One region of the Clostridium moutaii genome, then DNA from elsewhere that is predicted to be linked to it. Evidence: riboswitches for the same ligand, from Rfam matches in the RefSeq annotation. Region 1 holds a riboswitch; each other region holds the start of a gene.
What was found. Region 1 has a riboswitch for S-adenosylmethionine ahead of metK (methionine adenosyltransferase). Riboswitches for the same ligand answer to the same signal wherever they lie in the genome.
Positions count from the first base shown of each region.

Region 1 (9,786 bases):
GAATTAAGGATTTTATGTGATGTTTGTGAATGGCCAGAGGAAATAGATATAGGAAGAGCAGAAGAAGCTAAAAATAGGGCGGAAAAAAGACTGGCCAGTAATAAAGATGGAATTGATGTACAAAGGGCAGAATTGGCATTGGCTAGAGCATTGGCCAGAATTAACCTGAAACAATAAAATTCGGAATACTTTTGTGAAACATAAAAAAAGGCACTGTCAAAATCATTGGATAAATGAAATTTGACAGTGCCTTTTTTGTGTAAAAATATGCACCTTTTATTGCGTAAATTTATATATTATTATAAAGTCCTCCTTACGGAATTTTTATTTTTTTGAATATTAATATAAAAGCTGTCCATAATGTTTAAGGAATAAAAAAAGGGGAGGGAGGCTCTGAGAAACATTTTTACAGAGCTGGTTTATATGAAAAACATAAAAGTATTGTTCTGCTTGTTATTATGTATATTTTCTTTTCAATATTATGTGAAAGCTTATGGAAGTACTATGAATAACTTAAGTTCCCAAAAAGAAACCATTTCAGATGAAAGAAAAATGGATTTATTTAAATATATACTGGATGATACTCATAGTACTGCTGAGGAATGTGGTGTAATGGCAATTTTTAATACTGATGAATCAGGGGAAAAAGTTGTAAATAAGATATTTGACAAATTACTTAAATACAAAAAATTAAATAACAATATTTTAAAAAATAATGACGTTTATTCCATAGAATTTGATGGTAATTGTATAAATGGCTACATAGAAAGTATTAAATATGAAAATCATAATATTATAACTGTTAATGTTGTAGAAAAACATAGTGATTATAAATTACCTTATTTAAAAAGCATGATAGAAGAGAGCCTGTCTAATATAGGAGAAAAGTGCCAATACTATCAATATGTAAAGGCTAAAACACAAAAGGGAAACGTTGCGACTGTAAACAAAAAATTAGAAAATATCTTGAAAAACATAGGTACATCTAATATTAAAACCATACCCTTAAATGGAGGATACAGTTCTACTGCAAATACTCATATGTTTGATCCAATGCAGAGTGACGGGGATTTTATAGATTTTAATTATTCTGTTGTAAAATATTCCACAGGAACCTATATAATTATGGGAACTCCGGAAATAATGACAACATACTAATAGAGTAGTACAAAATAATTAACATATCAACAATTATAGAATGGAGGAACATTATGAGCAAAATAGTAGTTAGGGGAGGAAATAAACTACATGGGGAAGTGAATATCAGTACTGCTAAAAATTCTGTGCTGCCTATTATAGCAGCTTGTATTTTGAGCGGCGATAAATGCATAATAGAAGAAGTTCCAATGCTTGAGGATGTTTTTGTAATAAGTGATATACTGAGGAGTATATTTGCAGATATAAATATAGATAAAAGTACAAATAAAATTATAATAGACACTTCCAATATAAAGGATTGTAATTCCTGTAGTGAGCTTGTAAAAAAAATGAGGGCTTCATTTTTAATAATGGGTCCTATGATATCTAGATTTGGCAGATTTAAATTATCTCTTCCGGGAGGTTGTAATATTGGAACTAGACCTATAGACTTGCATCTGAAGGGATTTAGTGCTCTTGGAGCAGAAGTAAATATAGGGCATGGATATGTAGAGGCCCGGGCTAAAAAGCTAATAGGCAATAAGATATATTTAGATTTTCCATCTGTGGGAGCTACAGAAAATATAATGATGGCAGCAGTAATGGCTGAAGGAGAAACCATAATAGAAAATGCAGCAGAAGAACCGGAAATAAAAGATTTGGCAAAGTTTTTAAACAGCATGGGTGCGAGTATTGTTGGGGCAGGTTCTGGAACTATTCATATAATAGGAGTCAAAAATCTAAAGGGAAGTACTCATAAACCCATATGCGATAGAATAGAAGCTGGTACTTTTATGGTAGCTGCTTCAATAACTAGAAGCAAGATTAAAATAAATGGTATAAATGAGGAACATTTAAAACCTATAGTTGCTAAATTAACTGAAGCCGGAGTATATATAAAACCAGAGGGAAATGGTTTAATTGTAGACGGTGATAGAGATCTAAACCCTATAGATATTAAAACCATGCCCTATCCTGGATTCCCCACTGATATGCAATCGCAGATGGCAGGACTTTTATGTACAGTTAAGGGAACAAGTATAATAACTGAAACTATTTTTGAAAATAGATTTATGCACGCAGTGGAGATGAAAAGAATGGGAGCAAACATAAAGATAGATGGAAGAAGTGCCGTTATAGAGGGTGTTGATAAGCTCACAGGAGCGGAAGTAAGAGCAACAGATCTTAGAGCTGGTGCGGCTCTCATACTTTGCGGTCTGGCAGCAGAAGGGGAAACAGAAGTTATGGATATATACCATGTAGACAGAGGATATGTAGATATTGAAAAAAAACTTAAGGGCTTGGGTGCTGATATTGAGAGAATAAATTGATAATTTAATATTATATAAAAAGAGAAGATTGAAGGAGATCTTCTTTTTTTATATAATATTAAAACATATTTTTTACAGTTCATAATAGGGATGGAATATTTGCAGCATATTAATAATAAAAATATTATAAGATGGTAAATGGAAGGAGAACAACAGAGGGGTATATTATGAACTTTTTAAAAAAATTTGTTATATTAGTATTTATGGGTATGGCTTTTATAATTGTACTTTCCCTATTCATGGCGGGAAAAGGAATTGGTCAGGATAGTTTGCCCAAATTTATAATTAAATCAAAAAATATAATATTTAAAAACAGTAATGGTGATGCAGAAAAAATAAAGGTCTATATAACCAAGGAACATAAAATAAAAGAAATGAATTTAGAGGAATACGTATTGGGAGTAGTTGCAGGGGAAATGCCGGCGGAATTTTCAGAAGAGGCACTTAAAGCCCAAGCCGTGGCGGCAAGAACCTTTGGAGTTGCCCATATGGAGGCATATGGTGGAAAAAAATATAAAAGCACTACAGGTGCAGATGTATGTGATACTGTTGCATGTCAGGTTTTTCAAAGTAAAGAGGATAGAATGAATGCATGGCCCAAGGCAAAGGCAGAAGGATACTGGAATAAGATGGAACAGGCCGTACAAGCCACTTCGGGGGAGGTATTGGCCTATAAGGGTAAATTAGTTATGGAGCCTTATTATTTTGCTATAAGTGGAGGAAGAACGGAAAATGCAGAAGATGTATTTAAAGAAGGAGAAGGGTATTTAAAGAGTGTAGAAAGCCCAGGAGAAGAAGATGCACGCAAATATAAAACTTCCGTGGAAATGTCCTATAAGAACTTTATAGATAAAGTAAATATTTATTATCCTAGTTCAAAATTGAATGCAGAAGATCTGTCTAAAGAAGTAACTATAGAAGGAAGAACAGAAGGGGGGGCCGTCAGAGAAATTAAACTGGGATCGGTTACTGTATCCGGAACCAGATTTAGATCTATTATGGGATTAAATTCTACAGATTTTACCATATACTTTAAAGACAAAATTTATATTCAATGTTTAGGATATGGTCATAGAGTGGGAATGAGTCAGTGGGGGGCCAATGCCATGGCTAAGGATGGAAAAACCTACATACAGATATTAAGCCATTATTATAGTGGTATAAGTTTAAAGAATGTAACTTCATTTTTAAAGTAAACAAAATATATCAATATATGACGAAGATGAGATAAAAAATTTCATCTTATTTTTTTATGAAAATTTTAGAAAAAAATTTATAAAATATGTATTTTTTGTTATTGTCTGGACAAACTACAAAAAGGAGGTGTTCATATGGACAAAAAATTTTCAAATAAAGCAGTTAACTTTTTTAAAAAGGAGGGCTTCTACATAATATTATTTATCTGTTTATGTATAGTGGCAACAGTTGCACTGTTGACTGCAAGAAATAACAAGAACCAAAGTGCTGAATTACAAAACAGTAAAGCTACAGAACAAAAACAAGTTAAACAAACTGCAAAAGCAGATAATAAGTCTTCTTCAAGTTATGATAATGCCCTTCAAGTTAAAAAGAGCAGTAATACAAATACAAATGCCCAACAGAAAACTTCAAAAGAAGTATCAAGTTCAGTAAGTACTTCATTTCAAAAGCCAGTAGAAGGGGTTATTGCAAGAGGGTTTTCAGAGGATCCGGTATATTGGGATTCTACGGCAACTTATAGACCAAACTTAGGTTATGATATACAAACTGATTTGGGAAAACCAGTATTTGCGGCAATGGATGGAAAGGTAGAAGAAGTAAATACTGCAACACAAGATGGAGTAGAGATTATTTTAGATCATCAAAATGGATTAAAAACTGTTTATTCTAATTTAGATCCAAATGTTAAGGTCAGTGTAGGCCAAATGGTGAAAAAGGGAGCAGTTATAGGAATAGTTGGCAAGAGTACCTTGAGATCAGCCTATGAAAAATATGGGAATCATTTGCATTTTGCTGTTTTGAAGGGAAAAGAATTTGTTGATCCAGGTAAATATATAAAATACTAATATTTAGCCATTTCTCTGGATAATATAGAGAAATGGCTCATATATAATGAATTTAAAAATATAAAAGGGCATATTTATATATGGAGGGACAAGTTAGACATTAAAAAATTTTCTAAATTAAATAGAAGAATACTTGTAAGTATTTACGTATATAGAGTTTTGATTATTAACTGTTATTTGTATAAAGGAGTTGAATGAATTTGAAAGATTATATTGAAGAGAGAGTTTTAGAGGTTGCCAAATATATAATAGGTTCTAAAGCTACAATAAGGAAAACTGCCAAAGTTTTTGGAGTGAGCAAAAGTACCATACACAAAGATATGACGGAAAGATTACCTAAAATAAATCCACAGGTTGCACAAGAGGCTAAGAGTATATTGAATTATAATAAAGCAGAAAGACACATAAGAGGTGGAAAGGCCACTAAAATGAAATATAAAGCTATTGAAGGTTAAAAACATTCCCATTATAATTAGAATATGATATGATAATAAATAGTAAATAAATTTACGTTTTATTATGAAAAGCAAGTTAGATTAGGAGTGAAAAAAGGGATGTTTTTTAATATAGGAACTGATATGGGAATAGATTTAGGTACGGCTACAGTGCTTGTGTACATTAAGGGCAAAGGAGTAATATTAAAAGAACCTTCAGTTGTTGCCATAGATAAAAGTAAAAATAGAGTGCTAGCCGTGGGAGAAGAGGCATGGCAAATGATAGGCAGAACGCCAGGAAATATTGTTGCCATTCGTCCATTAAAAGATGGAGTTATATCTGACTACGATGTAACAGAAAAGATGTTAAAGTATTTTATAGAAAAGGCTTGTGGAAAAAAAAGAATGTCAGCACCGCGGATAGTTATTTGTATTCCCTGCGAGGCTACTGAGGTTGAAAAAAGAGCTGTAATTGATGCGGCTAAAAATGCAGGGGCAAAGAAAGTGTTTTTAATTGAGGAACCCTTAGCTGCAGCTATAGGAGCTGGAATCGATATAACTAAGGCAAGTGGAAGTATGGTAATAGATATAGGCGGTGGAACTACCGATGTGGCAATAATTTCGCTGGGGGGAATAGTAGTAAGATCTTCAATTAAGGTAGCAGGAGACAGGTTTGATGAATCCATAATGAAATATATTAGAAAAGAACATAAATTGATGATTGGAGAAAGGACTTCAGAAGACTTAAAGATAAATATAGGTTCTGCATTTAACAAAGATGAAGAGATAAGTATGGAAATAAGGGGAAGAGATTTAATTACAGGGCTCCCCAAAAATATGGAAGTATCATCTAAAGAAATGAGAATAGCTTTGAAGGAAACTGTAAATTCTATAGCAGATACAGCTAGGGCGGTATTGGAAAAAACTCCTCCAGAGTTATCCGCTGATATAGCTGAGAAAGGTATTGTTATGACTGGAGGAGGAGCCTTGCTAAATGGATTAAGTGATTTAATACAGGAAGTAACTCATGTGCCTGTTTATGTAGCTGAAGATCCAATATCCTGTGTAGCTTTAGGCACAGGAAAGGTTCTTGAGTATTTGGACAAAATGGAAGTTATTTTTACCGGTGATGATATAACCTTAATAGATTGAGGATATTTTATTGGTGTTAAAAAATTTGTCTATATATTTACAATAAGATATTATTATAATAGAGATAATATGAATGAATTAATGAATAAAGTATTACTTCGGCCATATTTAAAATTAGATTCAAACGTATATTGCTGGTATTATTAAATATATCTTCATTGCCATTTGAATCAACTATGCCTATTATTGAGGAATCCCCTACATTGGGAAGGGATTTTCCTACTCCCTTGCCGGGATGAACGGGAAAGTCCCTTACCTGTATTTCTCCAATGGTTTTGGAATCTCCTAAACAGGCATCGATCCCTATAATGTTGTTATGAGGATGAAGTAACTTTATTTCATTTAGTCTACTCTCAATGTTCAAAGCATGTATGGGTTCTGAAATTGTGCCATAAACTGGCAGAGGAAAGTGCTTGCACTTTAGCAGAGTACCTACTAAGGGGCCAAGACAGTCCCCTATATATCTATCTGTACCGATACATACAATAATGGTATCCTTGTTGATGTGATCCTTTAAAAAATAGGCTAAATCGTAATATGCCAATGGATTTTTATAGTTAGATTTTACTTTATTCAATATATTCACCTTCTTTTATGTATGCAATACCTATCTATGGATAATATCCAAAGAGAATACTATATATAATTTATATGATGGAATTATGTAAAATATTATGTCTAAATCACAGGTATATGATTTCTAAAGGAATAATGAGATACATGAAGGAATAAACATTTAACATTAGATTTTAATGTAATATGAAATTTGAAAATAATTGCACAAAAATGTATACTAAACTACGTTAAACGCCTTTATGTTTTATGTGGGCGTAATTGTATGAAATAAATAGGCTGGCATAGCTCAGCAGGTAGAGCAACTGACTTGTAATCAGTAGGTCGTGGGTTCGAAGCCTACTGCCAGCACCAAATGTGGAGGAATTCCCGAGCGGCCAAAGGGGGCAGACTGTAAATCTGTTGTCAGTGACTTCGATGGTTCGAATCCATCTTCCTCCACCAAATATTATGGGCGCATAGCTCAGCTGGGAGAGCATCTGCCTTACAAGCAGAGGGTCACAGGTTCGAGCCCTGTTGTGCCCACCACATTATAACAAAATAAGCTGGCATAGCTCAGCAGGTAGAGCAACTGACTTGTAATCAGTAGGTCGTGGGTTCGAAGCCTACTGCCAGCACCAAATGCGGAGGAATTCCCGAGCGGCCAAAGGGGGCAGACTGTAAATCTGTTGTCAGTGACTTCGATGGTTCGAATCCATCTTCCTCCACCATAAAAAAGCACTGTTAGGGTGTTTTTTGTTTTATTAGAATCTTTATAATTATTGTAAATCTATAATATAAACTCTTATCCAGAGAGGCGGAGGGAAAAAGGCCCGATGAAACCCGGCAACCAGTAGAAATTTTGCCAAGGTGCCAATTCCTGCAAGTTAATTTTGCAAGATAAGAGAGCAGTTAATTATTTAACCTCTTCTTATTTGAAGAGGTTTTTATTTTTTTATACAGTATGGAGGTATTGAAAATGAGAAAATTATTTACGTCTGAGTCAGTTACAGAAGGTCATCCAGATAAAATGTGCGATCAAATTTCAGATGCAATTCTGGACGCTATATTAAAACAAGATCCTTACGGAAGAGTAGCATGTGAAACTGCTACTACTACAGGTATGATTTTGGTTATGGGAGAAATATCAACTAAATGTTATGTTGATATATCTAAAATAGTTAGAAAGACTGTAAGGGAAATAGGATATACCAGAGCTAAATATGGATTTGACTGTGATACCTGCTCAGTGATGAGCTCAATTGATGAACAATCATCAGATATAGCTATGGGGGTCAACCAGTCCCTGGAAGCTAAAAAAGGACAGATGGAGGGAACAGATGCCATAGGAGCAGGAGATCAAGGTATGATGTTTGGATTTGCCACTAATGAGACTCCAGAATATATGCCTATGCCTATAAGTCTGGCTCATAAGCTGGCAAAAAGATTGGCACAGGTTAGAAAGGATGGGACTTTAAGTTATTTGAGGCCAGATGGAAAAACCCAGGTGACTATAGAATATGATGACAATAAACCTATTAGAGTTGATACTATAGTGGTATCCGCCCAGCATGATGAACTGGTAACTAAAGAACAAATTGAAAGTGATATAATTGAACATGTTATAAAGCCTGTTGTGTCACCGGAATTTTTGGATAAAAATACTAAGTACTTCATAAATCCAACAGGAAGGTTTGTGGTTGGTGGACCTCAGGGAGACTCTGGTCTTACAGGAAGAAAAATAATAGTGGACACCTATGGTGGATATGGAAGACATGGTGGTGGAGCGTTTTCAGGAAAGGATCCAACCAAGGTGGATAGATCCGCTGCTTATGCTGCAAGATGGGTGGCAAAAAATTTGGTAGCTGCTGGTGTTGCCGATAAGCTGGAAATACAACTTGCATATGCTATAGGTGTAGCAAAACCTGTATCTATAACTGTTGATACTTTCAACACTGGGAAAATATCAGAAGAGGAAATAGTGGGCATAGTAGAGAAGGTATTTGATCTAAGGCCAGCTGTTATAATAAGGGATTTGGATTTGAGAAGACCTATATACAGACAGGTTGCAGCTTATGGGCATTTTGGAAGAACCGATATAGATTTACCTTGGGAAAAATTAAATAAAGTTGATGATATAAAAAAATATATCTAGAATTTTAAAAGCTCTGTATGCAAATTTACAGAGCTTTTTTAAAATTAAACTTATGTGTTATAATTATATTCAAAGATATAGGTTTTTACATGTTTATTAAAGTGGGAGAGATCTTATGCAGGATTTGCAGGGAATTATAGAAGATATAATATTTCAAAATAAAGACAATGGATATGTAGTTGCTAAGTTGAAGGAAAAAGAGGATACAGTAACTATAGTGGGATGCATACCTTATATAACGGAAGGACAAAATTTGAAGGTTTTGGGGGAATGGGTATTACATCCTCAGTTTGGGCGTCAGTTTAAGGTCCAGGTTTGTGAAGAAATAGTACCCAATACTGTTATTGGTATAGAGAGGTATTTATCTTCGGGAATTATATCCGGCATAGGACCTGTTACTGCCAGGAAGATAGTTAAAAAGTTTGGAGAAAATACTCTTCATGTACTGGATGACAACATAAACAGATTGAGGGAAATAGAAGGTATAGGAGAAAAAAAAATAGCTTTAATAGCAGAATCTTATTCCAGACAAAATGAAATAAGAAATATAATGATATTTTTACAAACTTATGGGGTAACTCCAAACCAATGTGTAAAAATACACAAAAAATTTGGATCTGATTCCATACGCAAAGTAAAAGAAAACCCATATATCCTTACGGAAGAAATAGGGGGTATAGGATTCAAAACAGCTGACAGAATAGCAAGGAGTCTTGGAATAGAAAGAAACTCCCCCTTTAGAATACAAAGTGGAATAAGATATGTAGTAAATCAGTTCTGCAGTTTAGGGAATACTTATATGCCCATAGATAAACTTATTAAAGAAGGAGAAGGCATACTTGGAGTAACTAAAGCGGAGCTAGAGGAAAATATATATGAAAACTCTATAAATGGAAAGGTAAAATTGGAGCAATATGGTGATAAACTCTGTGTATTTCCAATGACATATTATTATTGTGAATTAAGTGTAACCAAAAAAA
Region 1 covers NZ_JBGEWD010000002.1:182,904-192,689, reverse strand. Annotated here, with positions in the region: gene AB8U03_RS03665 (F0F1 ATP synthase subunit epsilon) at 1-177, shown strand, start outside; gene AB8U03_RS03660 (hypothetical protein) at 424-1,158, shown strand; gene murA (UDP-N-acetylglucosamine 1-carboxyvinyltransferase) at 1,212-2,468, shown strand; gene spoIID (stage II sporulation protein D) at 2,636-3,664, shown strand; gene AB8U03_RS03645 (peptidoglycan DD-metalloendopeptidase family protein) at 3,800-4,513, shown strand; gene spoIIID (sporulation transcriptional regulator SpoIIID) at 4,714-4,968, shown strand; gene mreB (rod shape-determining protein) at 5,068-6,099, shown strand; gene yyaC (spore protease YyaC) at 6,137-6,676, opposite strand; tRNA gene AB8U03_RS03625 (tRNA-Thr) at 6,951-7,026, shown strand; tRNA gene AB8U03_RS03620 (tRNA-Tyr) at 7,032-7,116, shown strand; tRNA gene AB8U03_RS03615 (tRNA-Val) at 7,125-7,200, shown strand; tRNA gene AB8U03_RS03610 (tRNA-Thr) at 7,217-7,292, shown strand; tRNA gene AB8U03_RS03605 (tRNA-Tyr) at 7,298-7,382, shown strand; SAM riboswitch class I at 7,454-7,558, shown strand; gene metK (methionine adenosyltransferase) at 7,631-8,806, shown strand; gene recD2 (SF1B family DNA helicase RecD2) at 8,922-9,786, shown strand, end outside.

Region 2 (8,465 bases), on a different contig from region 1:
TTTTACTCAGTGCCCTGTCAAATTCAGAGATTAAATCATCTACATTTTCCAGCCCTGTAGAAATACGTACAAGGCTCTTAGATATATTTGCTTTGTGCAGTTCTTCATCACTTAGTGCCCTATGAGAAGTCTTTACAGGATAGGAAACAGATGTGGCCACTCCTGCTAAACTAGGTACAAATTTTATAGTGTCAAGTGCCCTTATGAGTTCAAAAGCTCCACTTTCTCCATTAACTACATCAATGCTTAGCATTCCTCCATATAAGCCATTGATAAAGTTTTTGCTGGCTATTTCCCTTGAAGGTGAAGATTTTAATCCTGGATAATAAACTTTTTTCACCTTACTGTGATTCTCCAAAAAATCTGCCAGCTTTATAGCATTATTGGAATGCTGTATCATCCTAATCTCCAAAGTTCTAAGGCTTCTTATAACAAGCCATGCATCAAAAGGGCTCATCATAGGACCATAAAGCGCCCCTATATTTCTTATATTCTGGGTAAGTTCTTTATTTGAAACTACAATTCCACCAGTTACATCACTGTGACCGCACAAATACTTGGTGGCACTGTATACAACTATATCAGCCCCAAATTTTATTGGCTGGCATACTATAGGAGTGGCAAAAGTATTGTCCACAATTAATTTTGCATTGTGAGAGTGAGCAATATTAGATATTGCTCTTAAATCAGCCACCTTCATCAGTGGATTTGATATAGTCTCCACATACACCAGCTTTGTATTGGGCTTAAAATGTTTCTCTATGGGCTCATTTATGGTATCCACAAAAGTAACATCTATATTGAATTTACTCAATTCATTCTTAAGGAATTGATAAGTTCCACCATATAATACATTGTCTGCTATTATATGATCTCCTGACTTTACCAGAGATAAAATTGACATGGAAACAGCTGCCATTCCAGAGGAAAAAACCTGGGCATCTTCTCCTTCGTCAATACTGCACATTATTTCCTTTAATGCATCATGAACCGGGTTCCCATTTCTAGAATACACATACCCCTTGGCTTTTCCCTCATAAACTTCATCTAATGTTTCTACATCATCAAAAGCAAATACAGAAGTCATAGAAATAGGTAAAGTCTTGGATTTAGAAATGGATTCCGAATTTTGTTCTCCAAGGTGAATGAGCTTTGTAGCAAAACTTTTATTCATAATAACCTCCTCCAAATACTGCTAATATTATTTTTATCTATTACAATTTATATAACATCTATTTTATCTAAATCCTCTCCACAAGTAAATGCCTTAATGAAACAATATTTTCCCACGGCATAACATTTTCTAAATTTGCAATTTTTTAACCAGAATTAGAAAACTGGAATTTCTGCTCCTTTGTATGTGTCTTTTATAAGTTTCTTTATCTCATCAGTTTGATACGCTTTGACTACCTTTTTGTAAGTGGCATTGTTTTTGTCTTTGTCTCTAGCCACAATTACATTTATATATGGTTTTGCATTTTTATTGGATACATCTTCCAGATAAATTGAATCCTTAACTGGGTTGAGTTTGGCATCTATAGCCACTCCACTATTTATTATTGCTGCATCCACATCTGGAAGTGATCTTGGAATCTGGGTGGCAACAAGTTCTACAAATTGAATATTCTTTGGATTTTCAGTTACATCCTGAAGTTTTGGCAGAAGACCCACCCCTTCTTTTAATTTTATTAAGCCAGCACTTTGAAGCAGGTTCAATCCTCTGCCTTCATTTGTTGGATCATTTGGAATAGCTATTTTTGCACCTTCTGCAACATCCTTAATGGATTTTATTTTATTTGAATACACTCCAAGTGGTGCAAGTACAGTTTCACCTATAGCACTGATCTTCAGTTTGTGTTCTGTCTTAAATTTATTCAGATAAGCATAATGCTGAAATGAATTCAAATCAATTTCTCCGTCGGAAAGTGCCAAGTTAGGACGTACATAATCTGAAAAACTTACAATCTGCAAATCAATATTTTCTTTTGCCAGATTTTGTTTAACTTTGTCCCAAATCTTGTGATCATCACCAGTTATGCCTATCTTCACCACCTGTTTCTTATTGCTGGTAGTTTGTCCAGTACTATTGCTGGAACCGCAACCTGCCAAGACTCCAAAAGATAATATAACTGTTAAAAATAAACCTATAATTTTTTTCATTTTCAAGACCTCCCTAGTCTATAAATTAATGTGTTGTCAATTTTGATAAAACATCTCCTACAAGTTGAATAAGATTTACAATAACTAAAAGTACAATTATTGTGGCTACCATAACATCTGTCTGAAAATATTGATATCCATAGCGTATGGCAAAATCTCCTAGACCGCCTCCCCCTACGGTACCTGCCATGGCAGATAATCCAATAAGGCTTATAATTGTTATTGTAAGAGCATGTATAATACCTGGCAGTCCTTCAAGGAGCATTACTCTAAAAATTATTCCAAAAGGACTTGAACCCATTGATTGTGCAGCCTCAATCACCCCCTTATCTATCTCAAGCAGTGCTGATTCAATTTGCCTGGCAATAAAAGGAGTGCACCCGAATATAAGCGGCACCAGAGCTCCTTTTGTACCTATGGTAGTACCTACTAAAAGTCTTGTAAGAGGAATTATAGCTGCCAGGAGAATAATAAATGGTATGGATCTGAAAATATTTATTATTTTGCCAAGTATACTGTTAATAATTTTATTCTCCAGTATACCTCCCTCTTTTGTAACAACCAGGGTGACTCCCATGACTGTTCCAACTACTGTTGATATGATTCCTGAAATGGCTACCATATAAAAAGTTTCAAATATTGCTTTTATCATCTCAGGATATAAGGTCACCAAATTTGGTGCTATCTTTCCTAAAAATTCAATCATTATTTATCACCTTCACAAAATTTTTTTAATCTGCATATTTTAAGTCTAATTATTTCCAACCTTTAATTTAGCATCATCTTTTTTAATATCCACATATTCCACATGTATATTGTTTTCCTCTAAGTACCTTATTGAACTATTTATTCCTTCATCCGTACCGCTTAATTTTACTATTAAGTTTCCTATAGGTACATTTTGGATGATCTCTATATTTCCAAACAGTATACTGGCATCTATTTTAAACTTCCTGGAAATCTTTGAAATAAAAGCTTGGCCTGTTTTTTGCCCTGTAAAAGATATTTTAACAATACTTTCTCCTTCCGTTATTTGTTTTAGTTCACCTACAGAGTTTCCCTCTTTGAGGAAATCGTAGATTTTTTCATAGTGAAATAATGAGGATATAAATTTCTTTGTTATATTGACTTTTGGATTTGTAAATATATCTATAATATTTCCTTCCTCCACTATTTTACCGGAATCTATTACTGCAACCCTTTGACATATCTCTTTCACAACTTCCATTTGATGGGTTATAACTACTATTGTCAATTTTAATTTTTCATTGATGTTTTTTAAAAGTTTTAAAATTGCCTGAGTTGTTTGTGGATCCAAAGCGGATGTTGCTTCATCGCATAAAAGCACTTCAGGGTCATTTGCCAGTGACCTGGCAATTCCAACTCTTTGTTTTTGTCCACCGCTTAACTGTGAAGGGTATACATTTATTTTGTCACTTAATTCCACCAGTTTTAAAAGATCCAGCACCTTTTTTTCTATGTCTTTTTTACTCAAACCCTTTCCCTTTAAAGGATAGGCCACATTTTCAAATACCGTTCTGTTTTTCATAAGATTAAAATTTTGAAATATCATTCCAATTTTTTCCCTACTTTTTCTCAGTTCTTTTGAAGATAAACGAGTTAAATTCTTTCCATTTACAATTACTTCTCCGGAAGTTGGCTGTTCCAATAAATTTATACAACGAATCAAGGTACTTTTCCCGGCACCACTATATCCTATAATTCCAAAAATTTCACCAGCTTTAATATGAAGATTAATATTTTTTAAAGCTTCAACTGTATTAGTTTTACTTGTATAAATCTTGTTGATATTTTTTAGCCATATCATCCTTTTTCCTCCTTTAAAATTTCAACTAATTTTTTCAAAATCATATATTGCAATTTTGCAGTAATTTCATATATAAAATAAAAAACCTCTTCATACAAAGAAGAGGATGCAAGGCATAAAAAAAACCCGCGGAAGGGTTTTTATGCCTTTCCTCATCTTTCAGAACAACGTTCTGCTGGATTTAGCACCATCACATATATGTGGTTGCTGAAACTTCAAAGGGCCAGTCCCTCAGTTTCTCTTGATAAGGATATATTTAATTTTTACGAATTTATTTTATAAGTTAGATTATACAACTTATTTTTATTATGTCAATACGCAATATTAATTTTTTTATTATTGACAAAAATAACTAGAAGTTCTATTATGTTTAATAGTCAATACAATATGTAAAATTCTTATCCAGAGAGGTGGAGGGAATGGCCCTTTGAAACCTCGGCAGCAGATCCTATTTAGGATACTGTGCCAATTCCAACAAGTTTATTCTTGAAAGATAAGAAGGGAAATCTACAAATAAGTATATATCTCTTCTTTATTTCAAAGAAGATTTTTTTATTTAAAGAGGAGGTTCATATTATGAGTACAAACATTATTAAAAATTTTCAGCATGAAATAATCAATGAAATTGAAAGCAAGAAGGACACTTATATAAATATAAGTCACCTAATACACAATCATCCTGAAATAGGAAACCAGGAGTTTTTTTCTTCCAAATTGCTTATAGACGCCTTGGAAAAGGAAGGTTTTTCCATAGAAAAAGCTGTGGCAGGACACTCGACTTCCTTTATAGCCAGGAAAAAGTCAAATAAAAATTCTGGTGCCGTTATAGGATATTTAGCCGAATATGATGCTCTTCCTAATTTAGGCCATGCTTGCGGTCACAATATCATAGGTACAGCAAGTACAGCAGCAGCTATTTCCCTGTCAAAGCTCATAGATGAAATTGGTGGAGAAATTTTAGTATTTGGAACTCCTGCCGAAGAGGGCGGGGAAAACGGCAGTGCAAAGGCAAGCTTTGTAAAGCATAATTTATTTGATGGTGTAGATGCATGCATGATGATCCATCCTGGAAATAATAATTATAAAACAGTTAAGTCTTTGGCCAACGATCCCATTCAATTTGAGTTTATAGGGAAAGCAGCTCACGCAGCAGCTTGTCCCGAAAAAGGTATAAATGCGCTGGATGGAGTGATTCAATTATTCAATGGAATAAACGCCTTAAGACAGCATGTCACAAGTGATGTGAGAATACATGGCATTATAACTGATGGAGGATATGCGCCAAATATTGTTCCCGATTATGCTAAGGCCAAATTCTTTATACGCGCTGCTGAAAGAAGTACTTGTGATGAGGTCACAAAAAAGATTATAAATATTGCCAAAGGTGCAGCTTTAATCACCGGTTCTAAAGTCAACATAAGCTTTTTTCAAAATGAAATAGATAATTTCCTACTAAATAGTAAATTTGATGAAGTATTTGCAGACAATCTTAAATTACTTGGAATTAATTTGGATAATAAAATACCTGAAGGCCTTGGTTCCACGGATGCAGGTAATGTAAGCCATGTTGTTCCGACTATTCACCCCCATATAAAAATCGGTGATGACAAACTAGTAGGACATACTCCTGAATTTCGTGAGGCGGCAATATCAAAACAAGGTGATGAAGCTCTGTTAATTGGAATTAAAGCACTGGCTCTCACAGGGCTCACTCTGCTGACAGATAAAAACAAGCTTACTGCAATTAAGGAAGAATTCAATAGGCAACATTCTTAATAAAGTCCATGGATCAGAAATTACTATAGGATATAATTCTGTAGTAATTTCTGTCTTTCAATTATACTACTTAAACCCTATAAATATAGTTTATTGTTTTTAGTTAGTCACTTTAAAGATAATAATTTTTTCTGTCATGCCGTCATAATTTTAGTAGTAACTAAATTTTTTGCTTCATTCGGAATAGTAAATTCTGAATCAGCTGGAGTATCTCAAAATGACATAATTTACTGCTTTTCTGTTTCAAAAACTTCTGCATAAAACTCTACTGCTTCGCGACATTTCCCATTAAAATTAATAAATACATCAAAAAAGATGTTCAGATTGAACATCTTTTTTTACTAAATCTAAGTTTAACGAGATTAAGCCTTAAACTTATTCAATCTAATAGAATTAATGGAAAAAATAATGGTTAAAAATCTATCCGAGATGAGGGGCATTTTTAAATGATTGTATCGTTACATTTGAACTTTGTAATGTACATGATATAATCATTTAAAAAAATTAATAAATGAGGAGTTGTATTTATGTCAAAATATGAATTAAATAAAAACTTGGCGCAGATGCTTAAAGGCGGAGTAATTATGGATGTAGTAAATGTTGAACAGGCTATAATTGCTGAAAAAGCAGGAGCCTGTGCAGTTATGGCACTTGAAAGAGTACCTGCAGATATAAGAAAAGAGGGTGGAGTTTCAAGAATGTCTGATCCGAAGATGATAAAAGAGATAAAAGCAGCAGTATCTATTCCGGTTATGGCAAAGGTCAGAATAGGACATTTTGTTGAAGCTGAAATACTAGAGACTATTGGAATTGATTTTATAGATGAAAGCGAAGTTCTAACTCCTGCTGATAATAAATATCACGTAGACAAAACAAGCTTTAATGTTCCTTTTGTATGTGGTGCAAGAAACTTAGGTGAAGCTTTAAGAAGAATCGGTGAAGGAGCAGCTATGATAAGAACTAAAGGAGAAGCTGGTACTGGAGATGTAGTTCAAGCTGTTACTCATATGAGATGCATAATGGATGATATAAGAAGAGTTAAAAATTCACCAAAAGATGAGTTAATGACTATAGCTAAGGAATTTGGAGCTCCTTTTAATCTAATAGAGTTTGTTTGGGAAAACGGAAAGCTTCCAGTAGTTAACTTTGCTGCAGGAGGAGTAGCTACACCTGCTGATGCAGCACTTATGATGAAGCTAGGAGCTGAAGGAGTGTTTGTTGGTTCTGGGATATTTAAGTCAGGAGATCCAGAAAAGAGAGCTAAAGCAATAGTTATGGCAACAACATACTATAATGATCCTAAAATTATTGCTGAAGTATCAGAAAATCTTGGAGAACCAATGGTTGGTATAAACTGCAGTGAATTAACTAACAGATTTGAAGAAAGAGGCTGGTAAAATGAGAATAGGTGTACTTGCACTTCAAGGTGGAGTAATAGAGCATATTAATCATTTAAAAGACCTTGATTGTGAAACGATTGAAGTAAGAAAACCTGAAGAACTGGAGAATTTGGATGGAATTATTCTTCCAGGCGGGGAAAGTACAACTATTGGTAAATTACTAAAGAAAACAGGTCTTCTTGATAAACTCAAAGAAAAAATAATAAATGGTTTTCCTGTATGGGGAACCTGTGCCGGAATGATACTTCTTGCAAAAAATATTGAAAATGATGTGGTAAGGCATATGCAGGTAATGGATATAACTGTTAAAAGAAATGCTTACGGAAGTCAAATCAATAGCTTTTTAATACAAAAAAAAATAAATGAAGTTTGCACCGAAAAAATACCATTGGTATTTATCAGGGCTCCTTATATAACTAAAGTGAATGATGATGTACATGTATTATGTAAAGTTAATGAAAACATTGTGGCCGTAAGACAGTTTAATATGTTAGCAACCTCCTTCCACCCTGAGTTAACTGATAACCTTCAATTTCATAAATACTTTATTAATATGTGCAATAATAATTACAAATAGGATCGGAGTTTTCATGTTGTTGACATAAGAATTTTTGATTGAGGTTCATTGCTTCTAGAGTATATCTATGGATATTATTACCATTTGTGCATTTAAAAAGACTGTAATCAAATTTGAATTTACACAAATTTAATTACAGTCCCAAAATTCTTTACACTTTCATTATTAAATTAGACAGTATTCTCCATATTCTTCTTTAAATTTATCAATATCAATCATCTAATCATCATCTCTTAGAATGTTTATGTTCTTCCCATTCATTATTTTATTCATATTTCTAACTGCACACATTTTTCCACACATAGTACAGGTTTTTTCATCCTCAGGTTTTGAACTTTCTCTATATTTTTTTGCTTTTTCAGGATCTATAGCAATATCAAACATTTTATTCCAGTCAAGATTTCTCCTTGCTTTACTCATTTCATTATCCCATTTCCTTGCATTTTTAATTCCCTTTGCAATATCAGCTGCATGAGCAGCTATTTTAGTGGCAATTATTCCTTCTTTTACATCATCTAAATCAGGTAGTCTTAAATGTTCTGCTGGTGTTACATAGCACAAAAAATCTGCTCCACTAGATGCTGCAATAGCTCCTCCTATAGCGCTTGTAATATGATCATAACCTGGTGCTACATCCGTAACTATAGGTCCAAGTACATAAAATGGAGCATCATAGCATAGTTTCTTTTCAAGCATCATATTAGTTTGTATTTCATTTAGTGCC
Region 2 covers NZ_JBGEWD010000005.1:26,069-34,533, reverse strand. Annotated here, with positions in the region: gene AB8U03_RS06695 (trans-sulfuration enzyme family protein) at 1-1,174, opposite strand, end outside; gene AB8U03_RS06690 (MetQ/NlpA family ABC transporter substrate-binding protein) at 1,330-2,160, opposite strand; gene AB8U03_RS06685 (methionine ABC transporter permease) at 2,186-2,866, opposite strand; gene AB8U03_RS06680 (methionine ABC transporter ATP-binding protein) at 2,912-3,988, opposite strand; SAM riboswitch class I at 4,138-4,239, opposite strand; SAM riboswitch class I at 4,384-4,488, shown strand; gene AB8U03_RS06675 (M20 family metallopeptidase) at 4,565-5,764, shown strand; gene pdxS (pyridoxal 5'-phosphate synthase lyase subunit PdxS) at 6,292-7,161, shown strand; gene pdxT (pyridoxal 5'-phosphate synthase glutaminase subunit PdxT) at 7,163-7,741, shown strand; gene thiC (phosphomethylpyrimidine synthase ThiC) at 7,961-8,465, opposite strand, start outside.
Region 2: it holds a riboswitch for S-adenosylmethionine, as region 1 does, so the genes downstream of both, AB8U03_RS06675 (M20 family metallopeptidase) here and metK (methionine adenosyltransferase) in region 1, are expected to answer to the same signal.

Region 3 (3,493 bases), on a different contig from region 1:
TCTTGTCAATAATTTTCTTTTTTCAATCACAAAAATTTGAAAAGTTATTTAAAAAGTTATTGTACTATTGACATATACCTTAATTTAAGATTATATTTTATTGTAAGTATGAAATATATAATAATGGTAAAAGGTATGATAACTATGATAAACAGCTATGAATTGTTTAGAGATTTAAGACCTGAAGAAAAGAGAATATTCAATCTGATACAAAAAAATGGAATTATGAGTAAAAATGAAATTTTGTTTAAAACTGGAATGAAATTGACCACATTAAATCGCATAATGAATCCACTTGAACAAAAATCCATTCTGGTGCAAAAATGTGTTGGAGAATCTACAGGGGGAAGGAAACCTGTGTTGTATGATGTAAATGTGTGCAGGTTTTATATTGTGGGCATAGGTATATGCAGTACTTATGCACAGGTATCCATAGTGAATCTGAGAATGGAGATTTTTTATAAAAAAAGTTTTTATATTGATTTTTGCAGTTCTTGCAGTGAAGTCATAGAAAAAATTCTCCAGATTATGAAAAATGTTTATGAAGAATTAAATCTGGAGTTTCTTCAGCTTGTAGGAATTGGACTTGCAATTGAGACCAATCTTTGGAGTGATGAAAATATAGGCAAGGTACTTGAAGAAAAACTAGGGTGCAGTGTAATTAGTGAGAATTGCTCGGATTCTGCTGTTACTGCAGAGTATTTGTATGGAGCAGGAAGGCAATTCAAGAATTTAGCTTATTTTGATTGTGGAGCTAGATTGAAACAGGCAGCAATTGTCCAGGGAAGAATTATAAGATCAGCAGGGGACAATGAATATGCATTTGAACATATGATTGAGAATATGAATGGCAGTATTGGTTTGGATAAAGTGTATTTTAGTTATATAAAAAATAGTGTGTTGTCTGAAAAACTTCTTTTGGATGCTGCATCAAAATTGAGTAAAAGAATAGAAGCTTATATAAATTTGTTGGATCTTGAATGTATTATATTAAGCGGATCTTTGGTTGATTTCCAAATATTTTATGAAACATGTACACAATATATTCCTAAAAGTGTTTCAATAAAAAAGCATGGATATTTTAAAAAAAATGCGGTTTCAGTAGGTGCGGCAGCTTTTTTGTTGGAAAAATGTATTAATGATCAATATGATATAGATAATAAAAAATTTGTTGTTGACAAAGTATTTTAAAAGTTATATCACATACGTAAATTAAAATTGAATAAATGCAAAATTTCTTATCAAGAGTGATGGAGGGACTGGCCCTATGATATCCGGCAACCTGAATATGTTTTTTATTCAATGGTGCTAATTCCAGCAGGTGCATATTCACCTGAAAGATGAGAAACAATAAGGATATAGCTTCCTGTGGTTTCTCCATAGGGAGTTTTTTATTTGTACTGGATTGACTAGAAAAACTAGAGATCAGGTTTTATTGGCATATCAATAAAACCTGATCTCTTTTTAGAACTTATAGAATATGGTGGAATTGGAGGCGTGATAATTATGCACAGTAACTGCAGCATTATTAATTGAATACATTAAAAGTTGGACATAAGTTAGTTCTATGGCTGAATACTATTTAAATTATTAAAGGAGTTGTTTTTATGTCTGAAAAAAAATTTAATTCAAAGGAAAATGGCTGGAGTGATTTGGTAAAAAAAGAGGATTGGTGGGCAGTATGGATAGGCCTGATTTTAGTAGTTGCTGCAGTTGTTCTATGGTCATCTGGAGGCTCAATTAAGTTTATTACTGCCAAGATCCCAAAATGGGCAGATATAAGTGTGCTATTTTCTGCATTGGGAAATAACATCGGCTCCATTGCACTTTTGTTTATTGTATTTTTAATTTTGTTTTCTATTGCAAATCTATTTTTACATTATAAGTTTACAGATTTTTTTATAGGATTTTTAGTTCTGTTTATTTTAAGTGTTATAATTAATTCCTTTAGCTCCTGGGGATGGGCACAACAATATAATTTGGAAGCACCTCTTGTTGCATTATTTATAGGATTGATAATCAGTAATTTATTTTCTATTCCAAAATGGTTTGAAACAGCACTTAGAACAGAATTATATGTAAAAGTGGGTATTGTACTTTTAGGTGCCACACTTCCATTTACACTGATTGTAAAAGCTGGGCCTGTTGCTTTTTTACAGGCAACTGTAATTGCTGTTTCTACATTTTTGACAATTTATTTTGTAGGTACAAAATGGTTGGGACTTGATAAAAGGTTTGCTGCTACTTTGGGAGCAGGCGGATCCATTTGCGGAGTTTCAGCATCCATAGCTGTAGGAAGTGCTATACAGACAAAAAAGGAGGAAGTTTCCGTAGCTATTTCTCTTGTGGTAGCTTGGGCAGTTGTTATGATTTTCGCACTGTCAGTGTTTATAAAACTGGCTGGTATACCAGCAGGGCCGGCAGGTGCGTGGATTGGCACATCTGAATTTGCAGATGCTGCAGGTGTCACGGCTGCCAGTTCATTTGGCGATAAAGCTATTACTACATTCACCCTCATGAAAGTGGTTGGTCGTGATATGTTTATTGGAATCTGGTGCTTTATTTTAGCTATAATCTCAATTACGAAATGGGAGAATAAAGAAAGTGGGACAAAGGCCAATGCCTCTGATATCTGGCATAGGTTTCCGAAATTTGTCATTGGATTCTTTATAGCTTCAATATTTCTCACTATTTTGCTTTCAAATGTTTCACCAGCTGCAGCCACATCAATTAATTCCAATGTAATTGCTCCAATTAAGGAAATCAGAACCTGGGCATTTACATTTTGTTTCCTGTCTATTGGACTTACTACCCGGTTTAAACAATTAACAGCTGTTGGCTGGAAACCCTTTGCTGCATTTTCTGCCGGTGCAGTTGTCAATGTTATTTTAGGATATATAGTATCTATATTGATTTTAGGTTCTTATTGGTCTAGTTTATAAAATAAGGGGACATCTTAATTTTTAAGATGTCTCTTTTCTTATAATGAAAAATTTAAAGCATTCCCCATTTTCTTTCATATTCCACCTTCAAGATGTATTCATCATCTTTGAAACCTTTTGCCGATAATATTTTAATTGCATCGTTAAAATCAAAAGATTCTGTTTCCATGATGATCCTATCTTTTTTTCTGGCGATTTCCCAATTATCATGGGAAGATTGCAAAATTTCTACCATGGAGGCAATCCTTGAAAAACGCTGCTGCAGTGAATGTCCTAAATTTCTCAATGATTCAGCAGTCATATTGGTGTTGTCATCAATATTTTTTAAAATGGATTTTCCCTTAGAAAGCTCAAAAAAATTAAAAATAAAACGAACATTTTGTATGCATGTGATTTGATTTTTATCCATTATTAAGCACTTCCTTTTATTAATATCCACAATATCCACGTAGCATATATTATTTTATATTTTATTTTAAATTCTCATAATAAGCAAATTTATATTTAAAGAAAGTTATTAATTGTTTTTAAATTTTATATTGACAAAAAAC
Region 3 covers NZ_JBGEWD010000001.1:405,123-408,615, reverse strand. Annotated here, with positions in the region: gene AB8U03_RS02120 (ROK family transcriptional regulator) at 109-1,191, shown strand; SAM riboswitch class I at 1,236-1,347, shown strand; gene AB8U03_RS02115 (YeiH family protein) at 1,608-2,942, shown strand; gene AB8U03_RS02110 (hypothetical protein) at 2,995-3,351, opposite strand.
Region 3: it holds a riboswitch for S-adenosylmethionine, as region 1 does, so the genes downstream of both, AB8U03_RS02115 (YeiH family protein) here and metK (methionine adenosyltransferase) in region 1, are expected to answer to the same signal.